DNA from 3 places in the Pseudarthrobacter sp. TAF60_1 genome. Region 2 is predicted to be linked to each of the others. Evidence: predicted binding sites of a transcription regulator. Region 2 holds the regulator's gene; each other region holds the start of a gene.
The links. The regulator HrcA, encoded in region 2, represses chaperone genes, less so after heat shock. The targets are predictions, from matches to a motif close to TTNGCACTCGNNNNNNNCGAGTGCNAA.

Region 1 (5,639 bases), on a different contig from region 2:
GCGGGGTACCTCCTCGGGTGGATTCTTTGACGAGGATCTGGTCTCCCAACGCCTGGGAACGGCTGGCGACGACAGGAACGAATACCAGGCCGAACGCCTGGAGAGGGAGGTTGTTGTGAACCCACAGAACCCCGGGCCGGCCGATGCCGAAGGCGATGATCAACCAGACACGGCGGGTAACAGCCAGGCGCCTGCACCCGAAGCCGGGCAGTCCGGTACTGCGGGAATCCTGCCGAACAAGGCGGGTGAGGATGATCCGCGGAACTGGGGCGACGGCCCCGACGAGCACGACGCGTGGCTCAAGGAGAACAAGCCGCCGCACTGGGGCTGACAGCCAAGCTGCGCGCCCGGCGCGGCGCTGAATCACCTACCACGCCGCGTCACCCTGCCGTGCTGAGTCACCGTGCAGCGCTGGGAGGTCCCACCAGAACAAAGAACAGTTTGCCCTGCGTGGACGCGCCAGCCAGGCGGGCGGCCTGTTCCGGGGCCGCTGCTACGACGATCAGCCCGTCAGTCTCGCCCGTGCCGAGCCACTGCCCCGACTTCCCGCCCTGCCCCGATGTCCAGAGGACCGGTACGGAGGAAGCGAGTACTTCGGACGGGGAGTTCTGGTCGTAGCCGTTGGCTCCCGTCAGCACCACGTTGACCAGTTGCCCGGGGGACACCAGCTGGATGGAGGAAGGATCCGCCATCCTCACGGGCACGGCCGCGGAGCCTGGCGGCGTTCCGGTCAGGAGGCCGGGACCCAACAGCTGGGAATCCGTCAGCAGCTGCCCTTTCCGCAGCGGTGCTGCCAGCTGCTTTCCCGTGGCGTGGCTTAGGTCGGCGATGGACCCGTCACTCACGAGCTGCGGGGGAATCTTCACGGGCGCCAGATCGGTGGCGGTCAACGCCGTGCCGGCGGGCAGGTCACGCGCGGCGGCCAGCGTCGTCGCGGTGTCCGCGGGCGGGGGAGTGAGCTGATGGACGGTGATCCCGGCAGCAACGCAGAGCAGGAGTGCGATGACGAGGCGACGGTTCCGGCTCAGCCACGACACAACTCTGCGGCGGCCGGGGCGACGGGTGCCTCTGGCCGCCAGTTGGCGGCGGACCGGGCGGACGGCGGGGGCGGCTGCGCGTCTGGGGCGAAAGAGGGTGGCTGGCATGGCACCCACGCTATGTTCCGGAGACCGCGCGGCACAGCAGCGAAGGTGCCTATGTGGACAACGGTGCTACCGGCGTCGGACGCGGCGCCCAACAGCGCCGGGGCACAGGACTCAGGGTGAGCCGATCAGCCCAGCGCTGACAAGTCCGGTTATTGAAGACGGTGAATATGCTCAGCTGGCTGCAGTTGCGGCGGCCGGCGCCGGTGCAGCTGCCGGGGCAGGAGCCGCGGCGGGTGCGGCAGAAACAGTGCTGCCCTTGGCATCGCGGGAGTCGGTCCGGTAGAAACCGGAGCCCTTGAACACCACACCAACGCTGTTGAACTTCTTGCGCAAGGCTCCCTGGCACTCCGGGCAGGACGTCAGGGTGCTGTCGGTAAACGACTGGAAAACGTCGAAGGCGTGGCCGCAATCCTTGCAGGCGTAGGCATAAGTGGGCACTGATGATCCTCCTCTTGGGCAAACGAGAGGTCCTGGGTTGCCTCTTAGCAGTCTCAGGGCCTGAGTGCCAATTCTATCACCCCAGACGAGCGGCTCTTTAGTGTGCCCGGGCCCGGTCAGGAAGGAGCCGATAACTGAATCAGCCCGGAAGGCGTCAGGGCTGCAGGGACTTTCCGGTCAAACGCTTCGGCCGGAATGGTTCGCGCCGGCAGCACTTCGGCGTCGAACACGATGGCAGCCAAGGGGATGTCCAGCCCTTTGCCGGCCAATGAGCCCAGCAGGACGTCGTAATAGCCGCCGCCCTGGCCGATCCGGTTCCCGCTGAGATCCAGGGCCGTGGCGGGGATCAGGAGGCCGGACACGGAGGCCATGACGGAGAGGTCAAGGCGGGGTCCGGCAGGTTCCAGCACGGGGGCAAAGCGGCTGCGGACAAACTCGGCCTCGGGTGTCCAGCGGGTCCAGCTCAGTTGGCGATCCGGCTCGCACACGGGGAGCAGGACTGTGTGGCCGCGGCGGTGGAGTTCGCTGATCAGCGGCAGTGTGGGCGGCTCAGGCGTCACGCCTAAATAGGCGCAAAACGTCGATGGCGTGGCGCCTGTCAGTTGTTCGGCCCACGTTGCCCCGTGGACGGCGATGGCCGCACCTGCGGCATCGCGCTGGCCGGGCACAGTGGCCATGCGCTGCGCCCGGTGGCGTGCCCGGATGCCTTCCTTGGCCGCCCTGTTGCGCTCGGACATACCGTCTACCTCTTCCAGATGCTGGGTTGCAGATCTGCCCCCTGCGGTGTGCAGGGCACGGGCAACCAGAAATTATTGAATGGTCAGCCCCTCCGTTACATTAGTCCAGTGACTACCTCTCAGCAGACTGTACGCAAGGCCGTAATCCCCGCAGCCGGGCTCGGCACCAGGTTCCTGCCGGCCACCAAGGCGATGCCCAAGGAAATGCTTCCGGTGGTGGACAAGCCTGCCATCCAGTACGTCGTTGAAGAGGCTGTCAACGTTGGTCTGAACGACATCCTGATGATCACGGGACGCAACAAGCGCGCCCTGGAGGACCACTTCGACAGGGTTCCTTCGCTGGAGGACACCCTTGAAGCCAAGGGCGATACGGCCAAGCTCGAGTCGATCCAGAAGGCTAGCAACCTCGGCGATATCCACTACGTCCGCCAGGGTGACCCCAACGGCCTCGGCCATGCGGTGCTGCGTGCAAAGCAGCACGTCGGCTACGAGCCGTTTGCCGTCCTCCTTGGCGACGACCTGATCGATGCCCGGGACGAGCTGCTCAGCACCATGATTGAAGTGCAGGCCAAGACCGGCGGATCCGTGGTGGCCCTCATTGAAGTGGAGCCCTCCCAGATCAGCGCCTACGGGTGCGCCGACGTCCAGGCCATCGAGGGCGAAGGCTACGTCAGGATCAACAAGCTCGTCGAAAAGCCGGACGTGGACGAGGCCCCCTCAAACCTGGCCGTCATTGGCCGCTACGTCCTCCACCCTGCAGTTTTCGACGTGCTTGAGCGCACTGGCCCGGGCCGCGGCGGGGAAATCCAGCTGACGGACGCGCTGCAGGAACTGGCTGCCGGTGATGGCGAAGGCTACGGCGTTTACGGGGTCGTCTTCCGCGGCCGCCGTTACGATACCGGTGACAAGCTCAGCTACCTCAAGGCCTGCGTCCAGCTGGCCATTGACAGCGAGGACCTCGGCCCCGGCCTTCGGGAGTGGCTGCCGGGATTCACCGCCGGCCTCGCTAAATAACTGCCGTGCGTCCAGGACCAATCTGGCCCACCACCTTGGAGTGCGGTGACCTGGTCCTGCGCCCCATCAGGTACCGGGACAAGCGGGAATGGACCGAAGTCCGGTCACGCAACCGGGAGTGGCTGGAGCCGTGGGAGGCCTCCAATCCGGCGCCTGGTGGCCTGCTCCCGGACTACCGGCAAATGGTGCGCTCCTTGAAGATCCAGGCAGCACAGGGCACCGCCTTGCCATTCCTGATCACCGAACGCACGCCAAGGTCCGCCGCTCCGGCAATCGTTGGCCAGCTGACCGTGTCCTCCATTGTGTGGGGTTCGGCCATGATGGCCACCCTCGGATATTGGGTTGACCAGGCACGGGCCGGGCATGGCATCGCGCCCACCTCTGTTGCCCTTGCCACTGACCATTGTTTCCAGGTCCTCGGGCTGCACCGGATGGAGATCAACATCCGCCCCGAAAATGGCCCCAGCCTGCGGGTAGTGGAAAAGCTCGGCTTCCGCGATGAGGGTTACCGGCCCCGTTTCCTGCACATCAACGGGGAATGGGCTGACCACCGGACGTTCGCGTTGACGGCGGAAGAAGTACCCGAAGGACTCCTCAACCGGTGGCTGGCATCCCGGGCCTGACCTGCAAAGGCTCTTCCCGGGGCATAAATCCATTGATTTGCCACGTTGCCCGCGACACACCGAGGCTAATGCGGGAGCCGTTGACGGAATACTCATACGGTTTTGATTGTGGACTTCCCTCTAAGCAGCTCAGTGATCCTTGTGGTTGCCGTTGTGCTCTGGATCGTATGGGTTGCCCCTTACGTCCTACGGAACCGACGGCACCAGGCCCAGGCCGCTGCCGAGTTTTTCGCGGATGTTCCAGCTATTGAATCATCGGACCCGAGAGCCGGGGTGGTCATGAATATCGCCGCCCCGCAGGAGAAAGCCATGGATATCAGGAAGAGCCCCGAAACCGTAGCCGCGCCTTCCGGCAGTGCGACGACGGGCGCGTTCCGAATCCGATACGGCCGGACAGCCATTGCCCTCGCCGGGGTGGCAGGACTGTTGACCGCTTTTGTTTCCACCGTCCTGCTGCTGTTTGGGCTGGGAACGGCGTTGCTGCCGGTTGCGGGTTTGGCGACCACTGTCTTCGCCGTGGTGCTGTTGCGCTTCCTGGCTGTGCGGGACCGAAAAGCCAAAGTGCAGGCTGCCTTCCGCTCTGCCATGAGCGCCCCGGTGCGGCGCCAGGAAACAGTATCCGACGTTCCGGAGAAGCACCGCCCTGCCACCCGGCCGGAAAGCCGGCTCTTTGACGCTGAGGCCCACACGCCTGCGCCGAAGCCGCTCACGGCCATGGAACTCAGGGAAGCCGCACTGGCTGTCGCTGTCGCCGCTGGAGACTCCAGCGCCAGCGAGGCAACGAAGTCTGTGCCGGTCGAAACCACGTGGGAACCCGTGGACGTCCCCAAGCCCGTGTATGTAGAGGCCGCCAAGGCTGAGCGTCCGGCGCCCGAGCCGCTTGATTTGCCGGAAGCGCCCAAAGCTGCGGGCAAGCCGTCCCTGAAACAGGGAACCTCCGCTGTGCCGCCCGTGCCGTCAGCCAAGCCACTCACCAAGGCGCAAAGCGCCCTCAGCAACCTCGACGACGTCCTGCAGCGCCGCCGCGCCTGACCTCAATTGGCAATGCGAGAGGAAAATTTGTAGCCTAAGTTCACCGGTACCGCACTTCCTCGGGGAGGCGGACTACTCCGGGGCTATAGCTCAGTTGGTAGAGCGCTTCGTTCGCATCGAAGAGGTCAGGAGTTCGAATCTCCTTAGCTCCACATTCCCGTTTTCGAGCCAAGTCGACGATTACCCGACTTTTTGCGGCTAGAAGCGGGTATTGGAGGGAAGATTGGCCCTAGATGATTAATTCCCATTGATTCTGGGGTGTTAGTGGTCGTAGGCGGTGAGTGAGCGTTTGCGGCGGGTGTTGGTTTGCCAGATGCCAGCGGCGAGGGCGAGGAGCTTTGAGGCGACTCTTGCGTAGACGCCTTCGAGGGTGCGTCCGCCGTGGTGTTCGAGGCCGAGTTGGCCTTTGAGGGTGTCGAAGACGGATTCGATCCATTGCCGGATGCCGCCGAGTTTGCCGAAACGGGGTTTCTCGTCCTTGCGGTCAGGGCGGATCAGGTGCGCGCCGAGGTCCTCGGTGATGAACCGTTCGAAGTCGCGGCCGGCGAAGCCCTTGTCGCCGAGGATGACCTGCCCGGCGCGGATGAGGCGGTGGTCGTTGGTGAGCAGCGCCTGGGTGACTTCGCGTTCGCCGAGCTTCGGGTTGGCCA
Region 2 (5,639 bases):
ACTTAATACCGCCGGATGCTGCGTGGGCGGTCTGTTGCCGAGCACGCCGGAGCCAGCGGTTCCTTCCATCTTACGCCAGCAGGGCCTTCGACGCGGCGACCTGGGCGCCGCGCAACTGGCGTTTTCAGGCGCATGACGGTCCGGTGACCGCCGACATTAGATATCAACTTCATATCGGGCGCATATCGTTCCCGTTGCAGTTGGGCCCGGGCGCTCTTTTGGGCCCTTTCGTGGTGCCGCACTATGCCATGCTTGGATTTCAGGCCGTCCGGGGACCGGCTTGCGGGGCGTCAGGCCCCATCATTCACAGCCAGGAAGGACAGGGCCATCAGAGTGCCGGAAACGCCCGCCCCACGCTCGGCCAAAGGTGCCGCGCGACCGTTCCGTGTGCGGGGCGTACTGGCTCTTTTTCCGGCCCTCCTCCTGCTGACCGGATGTATTGCCGATCCCGGCCCGGAGCCCACCTTGTCGGCGAACTCCACCGTGGCGGCTTCCGGCTCCCCCGGTGCGGCCGCCACCAGCGCACCGCTGGAAACCACGCAGTCCTCGAACAAAGCGCCCGTGTACTGGATCGGCCGCAGCAATGGCAACGTCTATCTTTACCGCGAGTTCCGGGATGTCCCGGAGCAGGAGAACCCGGTGACCCGTGCGCTACGGGCCATGATGTCCGACAAGCCGCTGGACCCCGATTACTTCACGCCGTGGCAGAGCCCCACGGAGCTGGCAACCTCGATCTCCGGAAAGAATGTCATTACCGTCGACGTCTCCGCAGATGCCTTCAACAGCAATCTCGACGCCGACATGGCAGTTCGTGCCATCCAGCAGCTGATCTTCACCGCCACGGCGGCCGCGGCCAGCTCCGGGCTCATCGACTCGGGCCAGCAGATTCAGGTCCGGGTCCTGGTGGACAGCCACACCGATTACCTGGCCTTCGGCCACGTCCAGCTGGGTGCCCCCATGTCACGGGCAGCCGGGATGGTGGCACCGGTTTGGATCATTGATCCACAGGAGGGTACAGATGTTGCCGGCGGCAGCGTCAAGATCACCGGCCGCAGCACGGTCCCGGGAGGCAAGCTGAAGTGGCAGATCCTGCGGACTGCGGGGAACGGAGACAAGACGCCGTACCTGACCGGCGAGACTACGGCCGGCGCAGACTCCGCCCAGTCCGGACTGTTCACGCTGGCGCTCAGCCTCTCGTCCGGGAGCTACGAGCTCCGCGTCTCGCAATCGGATGGCGGAAGCGGCGAAGGACTGAACGTGGACACCCGGAAGTTTAACGTCAACTAGTTGACGCCTCCCACGTCAGTTCACGAGGCCCGTTAGCTTAGGCCCGGGCGGCGCTCCAGCGTCCCAGCACATCGCTCGCAAGCACGACGGCGGCGGGTCCCGCAGTGGAGGACCTCAGAACGTGGTTGCCCAGGAGTGCCGTCACGGCACCGGCATCACAGAGCCTGGTGACTTCGCGGGGGCTGATTCCACCTTCCGGGCCGACGATGAGCAGGATTTCGCGGGGGGGCCCGGCCGCCGGCGCGGCGGCCTGCCAGGCCTCGAGCACAGACCGTAACGGCCGGACGGCATTTTCGTGGAGGATCACGGCAAGGTCCGCTGCTGCCACGGCGGCCACCAGACCGGGGGTTTCGACGGCGGCGCGAACCTCCGGAATCCAGGCGCGCCGTGCTTGCTTGGCGGCGGCCGTGACCACGGACTGCCATTTGGCGTGGGCTTTCGCGGCACGCTCACCCTTCCAGCGCACAATGGAACGTTCAGACTGCCAGGGAATAACGGCGTCGATCCCCAATTCCGTGGCGGTTTCCACGGCGAGTTCATCGCGGTCGCCCTTGGCCAAGGCCTGGACCAGGACCAGCCGGATGTCGGGCTGGTGTTCCACAGCCAGTTCGGCGCATTCTACGGTGAGTTCGGCAGGTGAGGCCGCAACAACCGTCCCGGTCAGGCGCTTACCTGCGCCGTCGGCAATGTCCACCGACTCCCCCGGTGCCAACCGCTTGACTGTTACAGCGTGGCGCGCTTCAGGGCCCTGAAGGGTGTACCGGGCCCCCGGAACCAGCTGGTCCAGTGACCCGGCGCCGCTGAAGAAGACAGGGTTGCTCACCGCTACAGGTTACCGAACCGGTCCCGCAGCTTGGCGAAGACCCCGCTGCTGGCCGTCAGCTTGCCCTCGGTGAACTGTTCTCCGCGCAACTTGGCCAACTGCCGGAGGAGGTCCTCCTGCGCGGCATCAAGTTTCGCAGGCGTCTCCACTTGCAAGTGGACCAGCAGGTCACCGCGGCCATAGCCACGAAGGTGCGTCACGCCCAGCCCGCGGAGCGTGATGACCTCTCCGGCCTGGGTGCCGGCTTTGACATCGATTTCCTGCATTCCATCGAAGGTTTCCAGGGACACTTCGGTACCCAGGGCAGCTGCAGTCATAGGAATGTGGAGCGTCGCGTGCAGGTCATCGCCGTCCCGGACATAGGTGGGATCGTTGTTAACCCGGATCTCGACGTAGAGGTCACCGGAAGGTCCGCCGGCGGGCCCGGCCTCGCCCTGCCCGGACAGCTGGATCCGGGTACCCGTTGCGACGCCGGCGGGCACCTTGATGGTGAGTGACCGGCGGCTGCGGATACGCCCCTGGCCGTTGCACTCGTTGCAAGGATCCTTAATGACAGTTCCGAAGCCTTCGCAACTGCCGCACGGGGCAGCAGTCATGACCTGGCCAAGGATGGAGCGCACAGCCCGCTGGACCTGGCCGCTGCCACCGCAGATATCGCAGCGCTCCGGGTGGCTGCCTTCGCGGCAGCACGAACCGTTGCAGGTGGGGCAGGTGACGGCGGTGTCCACCTCGAGCTTGCGGTTGACGCCGAACACTGCGTCCTTCAGTTCGATCCGGACGCTGATGAGGGCGTCCTGGCCGCGGCGGACCCGGGACGCGGGACCTGAAGATCCGCCAGCCCCGAAGAAGGTATCGAAGATGTCCTGGAACGCGAACCCCTGGCCCGCGTATCCGCCGCCGCCGAAGCCGTTGTCGGTGCCGTTCTCGTTGCCGGTGGTGTCATAGACACGGCGCTTCTGGGGGTCCGAAAGGACCTCGTAGGCATGGGTAACGGCCTTGAAGCGGTCCGACGCATCGTCCCCGGGGTTTACGTCCGGGTGAAGGGTGCGGGCCAGCTTGCGGTAGGCCTTCTTGATCTCTTCTCCGGTGGCTTCCGGCGAGACTCCGAGGACGTCGTAGTGGCTGCTCAAAGTTCGTATCTCTTCCCTGTTGTACTGCCGGCAGCGATGCTTCCGGCACTGCTCTTGGTGCCTGGACCGGCTGTTATGGGCCCAGAATTCTTGACAGATAACGGGCTACTGCCCTGACTGCGGCCATGGTGGTGGGATAGTCCATGCGGGTGGGGCCCAGGACGCCAACCTTGGCTGTGCTGTCCGGTCCGTAGGCTGTAGCCACCACCGAGGCTTCAGCCAGCCCGTCGTAGGGGTTTTCGCGGCCGATGCTCACGGTCACGCCCCGGGGGTCCTGCGCCATGTCACTGAGCAGGCGGAGCAGGACCACCTGTTCCTCCAGCGCCTCAAGCACAGGACCGATGCTGAGGGGGAAATCCACGTTGGACCTGGCCAGGTTCGCAGTGCCGGCCATCACCATGCGGTCCTCGCGGCTGCTGTGGGCGAGCGTTTCCAGCCCGTGGGCCAACGCTTGGGCAGCTGACCGCTGGCCAGGCGCAACGGAGGAGACCACGCCTGGCAGGGAGTGGGCCAACCGGCTCAGCGGCAGGCCCGCCAGCGTGCCGAGGAAATGTGTCCGCAGAGCGGCGACCGCGTCCTCACCCAGGTCCTGACCGACGTCAATGACGCGCTGTTCCACCTTGCCAGTAGTGGCGATGAGCACCAGCAGGACCTGGCGAGGCGCCAGCAGGACAAATTCGATGTGGCGGATAGTGGCCCGGCTCAGGTGCGGGTACTGCACCACGGCAACCTGGTTGGTCAGCTGGGAAAGCAGCCTGACCGTCCTGTCCAGGGCATCGTCCAAGTCATCCGCGCCCTCAAGAAGTGACTGGATGGCCTTCTTCTCTGCCGGGGAGAGAGGCTTAACGGCCGAAATTTGATCCACAAACAGCCGGTAGCCCTTGTCAGTGGGGATCCGGCCCGCGCTGGTATGCGGAGCGGTGATCAAGCCCTCGTCTTCCAGAGCGGCCATGTCATTGCGGATGGTGGCGCTGGAAACGCCGAGGTGGTGGCGTTCAACCAGGGCCTTGGAACCCACAGGCTCGCGGGAATGCACGTAGTCCTCCACAATGGCCCGCAATACTTCAAGCTTGCGCGGCTCGCTCACCCTCCACCTCCATCCATGGTTGCGCCTCAATAGTCAGGCCACTGGTCGCGGTTCGTTAGCACTCGACATGCCTAAGTGCTAACAGTCTAATATGACTCACCCCGTTGTTAGCATTGGTACCGCTCCGGGCGAACATTCCGGGGCACGATCTAGCGCAAGGCGGAATCAATCCATGCATTACCAGAACTGGGGTCCTCAGGAGATCACCGCGCCTGTCCGGAACGAACTCCCCGAGGTTCCGGTGGAACGCGGCATGGTCCTCGAAGACGCCCAGTCCGGCTGGGTCGGAGCAGTGACCCGGGTGGAGAAGTCCGGTGGCATGCATGTGGTTGCCCTCGAGGATCGCCGGGGCAAGTCGCGTTCGTTCAAGCTTGGCTTCGGGTTCCTGTTGGAAGGGCAGCCCATCAGGCTGATGCCCCCGGCGCCCAGGCAGAACGCCGCCGTGCCCGTTGGCCGGACGGCATCCGGCTCCGTCCGCGTGGCGGGCCAGCGTGCCCAGGTGGCCAAGGCCAGCAGGATCTGGGTGGAGGGCAAGCACGACGCCGAACTCGTGGAAAAAGTCTGGGGTGACGATCTTCGGGTGGAAGGCATCGTCGTGGAGCCTTTGCATGGCATCGATGACCTCGCCGGGGCGGTGGCCGCATTCGGTCCCGGGCCTACCCGGCGGCTGGGGATCCTGGTGGACCACCTCGTGCCGGACTCCAAGGAGTGGCGCATCGCCGCCGGGGTCATGGCCTCCCCGGGCGCCGCCGGGAACGTGCTCATTGTCGGGCACCCCTACGTTGACGTGTGGCAGGCCATCCGTCCGGCCGTGCTCGGCATCGAACAGTGGCCCGTAGTACCCCGTGGACAGGATTGGAAGACCGGCATTCTGGCGGCCTTTGGCTGGCCGCACGCCACCAAGGAGGACATTGGCCTTGGCTGGCAGAAGCTGTTGGGTGCTGTCCGCAGCTACGCGGACCTGGAAGCGTCATTGCTCGGGCGGGTGGAGGAGGTCATCGATTTCCTGACGGCGCCGTAAGTTCTGCGGGACCCCTCCGGTCCCGGTCCGTTCGGTCGACGGCAGCATTTGGCGGCATAACAAGTATTCTTGGTAGTGCGGAGGCTGTTGTTGCACCAGCCCGGCATTCTCCAAACCAGCACGATTGTACTTTCGAAGGATGAAACCGTGGCACAAAACGCACGCGAGCACCGGGACGACCAAGGTCGTTCCGAGTACCAGGGCGTTCCCGCAAACGCGTTGCCCCTCACGGCCAGCGAAGACCGTCAATGGGCCACGCTGGCACACTTCGGCGGGATTCTCGGTTGTGTA
Region 3 (5,639 bases), on a different contig from region 2:
GGGGGCACCGGCGAATCCGGGGCCGCTGCGGGCCGCGACTCCTTGCTGGTAGGCGGTGGCTGCCGCGCGGGCGCGTTCATCGGCTGCCTCATTGAGGTCATGCCCGGCGTGGCCTTTGACCCATTCAAACGTGTATTTGCGGCCGGCGAGTTCACGGTCCAGTTCCTTGAGCAACTCCAGGTTCATGACGGGCTTGCCGTCACCTTTTCGCCAGCCTTTCCGTTTCCAGCCCGGCATCCATTTGGTGATCGAGTTGATGACGTACTGGCTGTCGCAGAGGACCCTCAGGTGCTCGTCGGGAACATGGGCGGTAGCGCGGAACAGGTCAAGGACGGCCATCAGCTCACCCTGGTTGTTGGTGCCGTGCGGCCATCCCCCTGCCCGCCAGCACTCGTCGTCGACGTACCATGCCCAGCCGGCCGGGCCCGGGTTTCCTAAAGCCGAACCGTCGGCTGCTGCTGTAATTGTCACCATTCCATCCTGCCAGAATTCCGGCGCACCCTTAACGCGTGGGGTTAACGGCCGACGGCGGCCCCCACCCTTGGTGAGGACCGCCGTCGTGCGTGTTGCTGTGGTGCGTCTTGCCTGGGGCAAATGGGGGCTAGAAGCCGCCCATGCCGCCCATCTCGTCGCCGCCACCCATGGCCGGAGCGTTCTTCTCCGGCTTGTCGGCCACGACGGCCTCGGTGGTGAGGAACAGGCCGGCAATGGAAGCCGCGTTCTGCAGGGCAGAGCGGGTTACCTTGACGGGGTCGTTGATGCCGGCGGCCAGCAGGTCGACGTATTCGCCGGTTGCTGCGTTCAGGCCGTGGCCTGCGGGCAGGCCGCGGACCTTGTCCACCACAACGCCGGGCTCGAGGCCGGCGTTGAAGGCGATCTGCTTCAGCGGAGCGTCGATGGCAACGCGGACGATGTTGGCGCCCGTTGCTTCGTCACCGGTGAGGTTCAGGTTGGCGAACGCCTTGGCGCCGGCCTGGATCAGTGCAACGCCGCCACCGGCGACGATGCCCTCTTCGACAGCAGCCTTGGCGTTGCGGACGGCGTCCTCAATGCGGTGCTTGCGTTCCTTGAGCTCAACTTCGGTTGCGGCACCGGCCTTGATGACTGCAACGCCGCCGGCCAGCTTGGCCAGGCGTTCCTGCAGCTTCTCGCGGTCGTAGTCCGAATCGGAGTTCTCGATCTCGGCACGGATCTGGGAAACGCGGCCAGCGATCTGGTCGGCGTCGCCGGCACCTTCAACGATGGTGGTCTCGTCCTTGGTGACAACAACTTTGCGGGCGCGTCCCAGGAGTTCCAGCCCGGCGGTCTCCAGCTTGAGGCCGACTTCCTCGGCGATGACCTGGCCACCGGTGAGGACAGCAATGTCGGCCAGCTGGGCCTTGCGGCGGTCGCCGAAGCCCGGAGCCTTGACGGCAACAGACTTGAACGTGCCGCGGATCTTGTTGACGATCAGCGTGGCCAGGGCTTCGCCCTCGATGTCCTCGGCAATGATCAGCAGCGGCTTGGACGACTGCATGACCTTTTCCAGGACAGCAACCAGTTCCTTGACGTTGGAAATCTTGGAGTTGACGATCAGGATGTACGGATCCTCAAGGACCGTTTCCTGGCGCTCGGTGTCGGTCACGAAGTAAGCGGAGATGTAACCCTTGTCGAAGCGCATGCCTTCGGTGAGTTCCAGCTCCAGGCCGAAGGTGTTGGACTCCTCGACCGTGATGACGCCTTCCTTGCCCACCTTGTCCAGGGCTTCGGCGATCAGGGCGCCGATTTCATCGTCACCGGCGGAGATGGAGGCGGTGGCCGCAATCTCTTCCTTGGTTTCGATTTCCTTGGCGGAGGCAAGCAGCTCAACGGTGACGGCCTCTACGGCCTTCTCGATGCCGCGCTTGAGGGACAGCGGGTCAGCACCGGCTGCAACGTTGCGCAGGCCTTCTTTGACCAGGGCCTGGGCCAGCACGGTTGCCGTGGTGGTGCCGTCGCCAGCGACGTCGTCAGTCTTCTTGGCAACTTCCTTGACCAGCTCTGCGCCGATCTTCTCATAGGGATCGTCCAGCTCGATCTCCTTGGCGATGGATACACCATCGTTGGTGATCGTGGGGGCGCCCCACTTCTTTTCGAGGACGACGTTGCGGCCACGCGGGCCGAGGGTGACCTTGACGGCGTCGGCGAGGATGTTCAGGCCCCGCTCAAGACCGCGGCGTGCCTCTTCATCAAATGCAATGATCTTGGCCATAACGGCAGTAGTCCTTTCGGGACAGTCGTTAAGAATGAACCTCACTGCAGTGCCCGCGACGGACGATCTTTGACCGCGGCCTCTGTATGCCGCGGCTGGGGATCTCACTCCAGCTAGGTGTTTCTCTCGCTCCATGCCCGGTGCCAAAGCTCCGCAACCGGCGGATGCCGGACGTTGCTTTAGCAGTCGGTACGTAGGAGTGCTAACTCAATAATTAGCACTCCCTAGGTGAGAGTGCAAGCGAATGCACCCCGAAACCGTCTATCCGCTGGAGGCCGTTCGCCGTTGGCGATCAGCCCGCCGCGCGGCCTGCTGCTTCGCGGCCGGTGAGCACGGCCCTGTTGTCCGCGCCATAGGTGAAGACCATGTAGTTCGCGGTGGTGATATCCCCGTGGGAATCGAAGGCAACCGGCCCCGATTCGCCGTCGTAATTGATTTTTGCCCCCGTCTTCACAACCGCAAGGCAGTCGGCATACGACAGGCACACTTTGCCCGGCTGGCCGGTATCCTGGCCGCCGGAAGTACCACCGGATACGGCGATCAGGCTGGCTGCGATGGAGCGGCCGGCGTCGTCACCGGCCGCAGCCGCAGCCAAGGCCGCCAGGTTCACTGCGTCGTAGGCCTCGGCCGCGAAGGACAGGTCCTTCAAGCCCGGATTGACCTCCAGCAGCCGCGCCTGGAAGGCGGCCGAAGGGAACACCCCGGGCACCACAGCGCGGGCCCCGTCAAGGGCCTTCGAGCCGAGCCCCGGGCCATACTGCGCGAAAGCACCGTCACTGAGGATGAGCTTGCTGCCGGACAGCCCCGCATTGTTGAGTTCCGCAAGGGCACCCTGAGCGTCCTCCCGGGCGATCAGCACTACGGCGTCGGGTTTTGCCGCCCTGGCTGCGGCGGCGGCCTTTTGCGCGGCGCCCGGTTTGAAGGCCGAGGTGCTGACCGTTTCCAGGCCTGCGGCCGTGGCGGCACCGGCAACCGCGGCGGAGACGTCCATTCCATAGGCACTGTCCTGGTGGACCACTGCTATGTTCTTGGCCCCGCCGTCCTTGGCCAGTTTCACCAGTACGGAGGCCTGGGCAACGTCAGTTGGGGCGGTCCGGAAATAGTAGCCGCCGCTCTTGTACGTGCTCAGGGCCGCGGCTGAATTCGCCGGCGAGATCAGCGGAGTCCTGGCGGCGGACAGCACATCGATGGCTGCTGCCGCGTGGCTGGAATCCGTGGGTCCAATCACCACGTCGGCTTTGCTGTCCAGGAGGTTTCTGGCCTGCGCTCGGGTATCTTCGCCGGTCCCGATGATCAGTTCAACAGGCTTGCCCTTGTGGCCGCCGGCAGCGTTAATGTCCTTGACTGCAACCTCCGCGGCAGCACGCTGTGCGTCGTTGAGGAAGCTCTGCTCCCCCGCGTTGTCCAGGATCAGGCCTATCCGCAGGGCACCGTCGCCGGAGGCTTCGACGGTGTCCAGCCTGGCGTTGCCCCCGGCGGCGCCGGCACATCCTGCCAGTGCCAGAAGGAGGGCCGCCGCTGTGGTGCTACGGAGGATGGCTGTGGGGAGGCTGCCGCGGTTCACTCGGCGGGCCGGACACTTTCGGCCTGCGGGCCCTTCTCGCCTTCGCCGACTTCAAGCTCCACCCGCTGCCCCTCGTCGAGGGCCCGGTAACCCTCGCCTTCGATGGCCGACCAGTGCACAAAGACGTCATCCCCGGAGCCATCCACGGTGATGAAGCCATAGCCCTTTTCGGCGTTGAACCATTTGACGGTTCCCAATGCCATGTGTCCACTCTTTCCGTAGTGCCGACGGTCCACCCCGCTGTGAGCCGCGTACGGCCGTGTGCCGCGAACGGGACCGAAGCCTGAAATCACTCTAGCCACAACGCGTCGGAGTGGCCGAGCCGCACGGCCTACGGCTGTCTGAACGTTATGGACGCGTGACCGCGGCGTTACCGGTAGCCCGGCCCAAGCACCACCACAAGGGGCACCTGGAACTCCTGGCTGTTGACCAACGTGGGGATACCCAACAGGGTGCCGAGCGCTTCGGCGTTGGCCCGCTGGGCCTCGCCCGCATAGAAGATCCGGGACGTCTGCTGCGGCGCGCCGGCCCAGTTGCCGACCTGCCCCAGCGTCCAGCCGTCGTTCTGCAGCACCGAACTGACCCGCCCGGCCAGCCCGCCGGTCCCGGCAGCGTTGTACACGGCGACGCCCTGTGCCTTGTTCAGGGTGGCGGCGGGCTTTTCGGTGGCGGACGGGGACGCCGAAGCCTCGGGACTCGCGGAAGGCTCGGAGCTCGCCGAGGGCTCTGCGCTGGGGGAAGGTTCCGTTTTGGCCGACGGAGCGGCGCTGGCTGGAGACGATGCGGACGTTTCAAGGCTCGTGGACAGCTCAGCGCCGGCCTGCGTGAAGCCGAGCTTGGGAAGAATCAGGAAGGAAACAAGTCCGATGGCCAGTGCCGCGATCCCCACCGCCAGGACAGGCCAGAGCTTGCGCCGGGCGGGCGCCGAGGCCGTGCGGTGGACGCCTTGCCGCGAGGCGGTCTCCGGTACCTTGTCGAATTCATCGCGAGCGTATTTGGTCATGGTGCTGGGACGTCCTTGTTGATTGCTGCTGATGGCTCAGCACGAAGTTAGTCAGGCGTCGGAACCCAGGCGGCGAGCGGTGCGTGCCCGGTGACGCGACGTACGTAGTCTACGCAATCTCTTCACCAGCATGGGGTCGTGGGCCAGCGCCGCCTCGGAATCAATGAGGGCATTCAGCAACTGGTAGTAGTGCGTGGCGGACAGGTCGAAGAGCTCCCGGATGGCCTGTTCCTTGGCGCCGGCGTACTTCCACCACTGCCGTTCCAGAGCCAGCATCTGCTGGTCGCGCTCGCTTAACGTGGAGTCACGAAGGGTGAAGTCAGCCAGCAGCGGGCTGCGCTGCGCGGCGTCCGGCAGGTGTTCCCGAGCAGGCTCCGCCACGGCACGTCCCTTCGCTGGTGAGGTTGAAATCTCATCCCATGCTACGGCGTAAATAACAGGCTTGTCATTTGCAGCCCGCCGCGGGAGCGCGTGGTGCGGAGGGCGTCCCTGCGAGAATGGGACCGTGTTTGAATCTGATGCCCTGTTCGAGCTGGCGCCGGAGCCTGCTGACGCCGTTGGTTTCGCCGCGCTGGCTGCAATGCCGCTCCGGGAGCTGATGGCTCCTGACTGGGCGGACGCGTTGGGCCCGGTGGAAACAGAGCTGCGCGGCGTCCTCACGTTTTTGGCCGCAGAGGTGGACGCGGGGCACCAAGTGCTGCCGGCGCCGTCGAACGTTCTGCGCGTCTTCAGGCAGCCGCTGTCTGACGTCAAGGTCCTGATCGTGGGCCAGGACCCCTATCCGACGCCCGGCCACGCGGTAGGCCTCTCGTTCGCCGTCGACGCGCGGACCCGACCCATTC

Region 1: AB4Y73_RS03825 (FmdB family zinc ribbon protein) is a predicted target of HrcA. The motif match lies at 1,628-1,654, and genes of this name have one in related genera.
Region 3: groL (chaperonin GroEL) is a predicted target of HrcA. The motif match lies at 2,410-2,436, and genes of this name have one in related genera.

The regions. Positions count from the first base shown of each region.
Region 1 covers NZ_JBFRDI010000003.1:41,356-46,994, forward strand. The annotation lists gene AB4Y73_RS03815 (AAA family ATPase) at 1-331, shown strand, start outside; gene cpaB (Flp pilus assembly protein CpaB) at 399-1,145, opposite strand; gene AB4Y73_RS03825 (FmdB family zinc ribbon protein) at 1,317-1,583, opposite strand; gene AB4Y73_RS03830 (5-formyltetrahydrofolate cyclo-ligase) at 1,700-2,320, opposite strand; gene galU (UTP--glucose-1-phosphate uridylyltransferase GalU) at 2,429-3,334, shown strand; gene AB4Y73_RS03840 (GNAT family N-acetyltransferase) at 3,340-3,957, shown strand; gene AB4Y73_RS03845 (hypothetical protein) at 4,066-4,989, shown strand; tRNA gene AB4Y73_RS03850 (tRNA-Ala) at 5,069-5,141, shown strand; gene AB4Y73_RS03855 (IS982 family transposase) at 5,251-5,639, opposite strand, start outside.
Region 2 covers NZ_JBFRDI010000002.1:262,877-268,515, reverse strand. The annotation lists gene AB4Y73_RS03495 (GerMN domain-containing protein) at 334-1,287, shown strand; gene AB4Y73_RS03490 (16S rRNA (uracil(1498)-N(3))-methyltransferase) at 1,325-2,110, opposite strand; gene dnaJ (molecular chaperone DnaJ) at 2,113-3,240, opposite strand; gene hrcA (heat-inducible transcriptional repressor HrcA) at 3,314-4,327, opposite strand; gene AB4Y73_RS03475 (DUF3097 domain-containing protein) at 4,500-5,348, shown strand; gene AB4Y73_RS03470 (DUF4870 domain-containing protein) at 5,496-5,639, shown strand, end outside.
Region 3 covers NZ_JBFRDI010000011.1:66,695-72,333, reverse strand. The annotation lists gene AB4Y73_RS13610 (RNase H family protein) at 1-471, opposite strand, end outside; gene groL (chaperonin GroEL) at 602-2,230, opposite strand; gene AB4Y73_RS13600 (ABC transporter substrate-binding protein) at 2,523-3,794, opposite strand; gene AB4Y73_RS13595 (cold-shock protein) at 3,791-3,997, opposite strand; gene AB4Y73_RS13590 (LytR C-terminal domain-containing protein) at 4,165-4,797, opposite strand; gene AB4Y73_RS13585 (DUF3263 domain-containing protein) at 4,849-5,178, opposite strand; gene AB4Y73_RS13580 (uracil-DNA glycosylase) at 5,303-5,639, shown strand, end outside.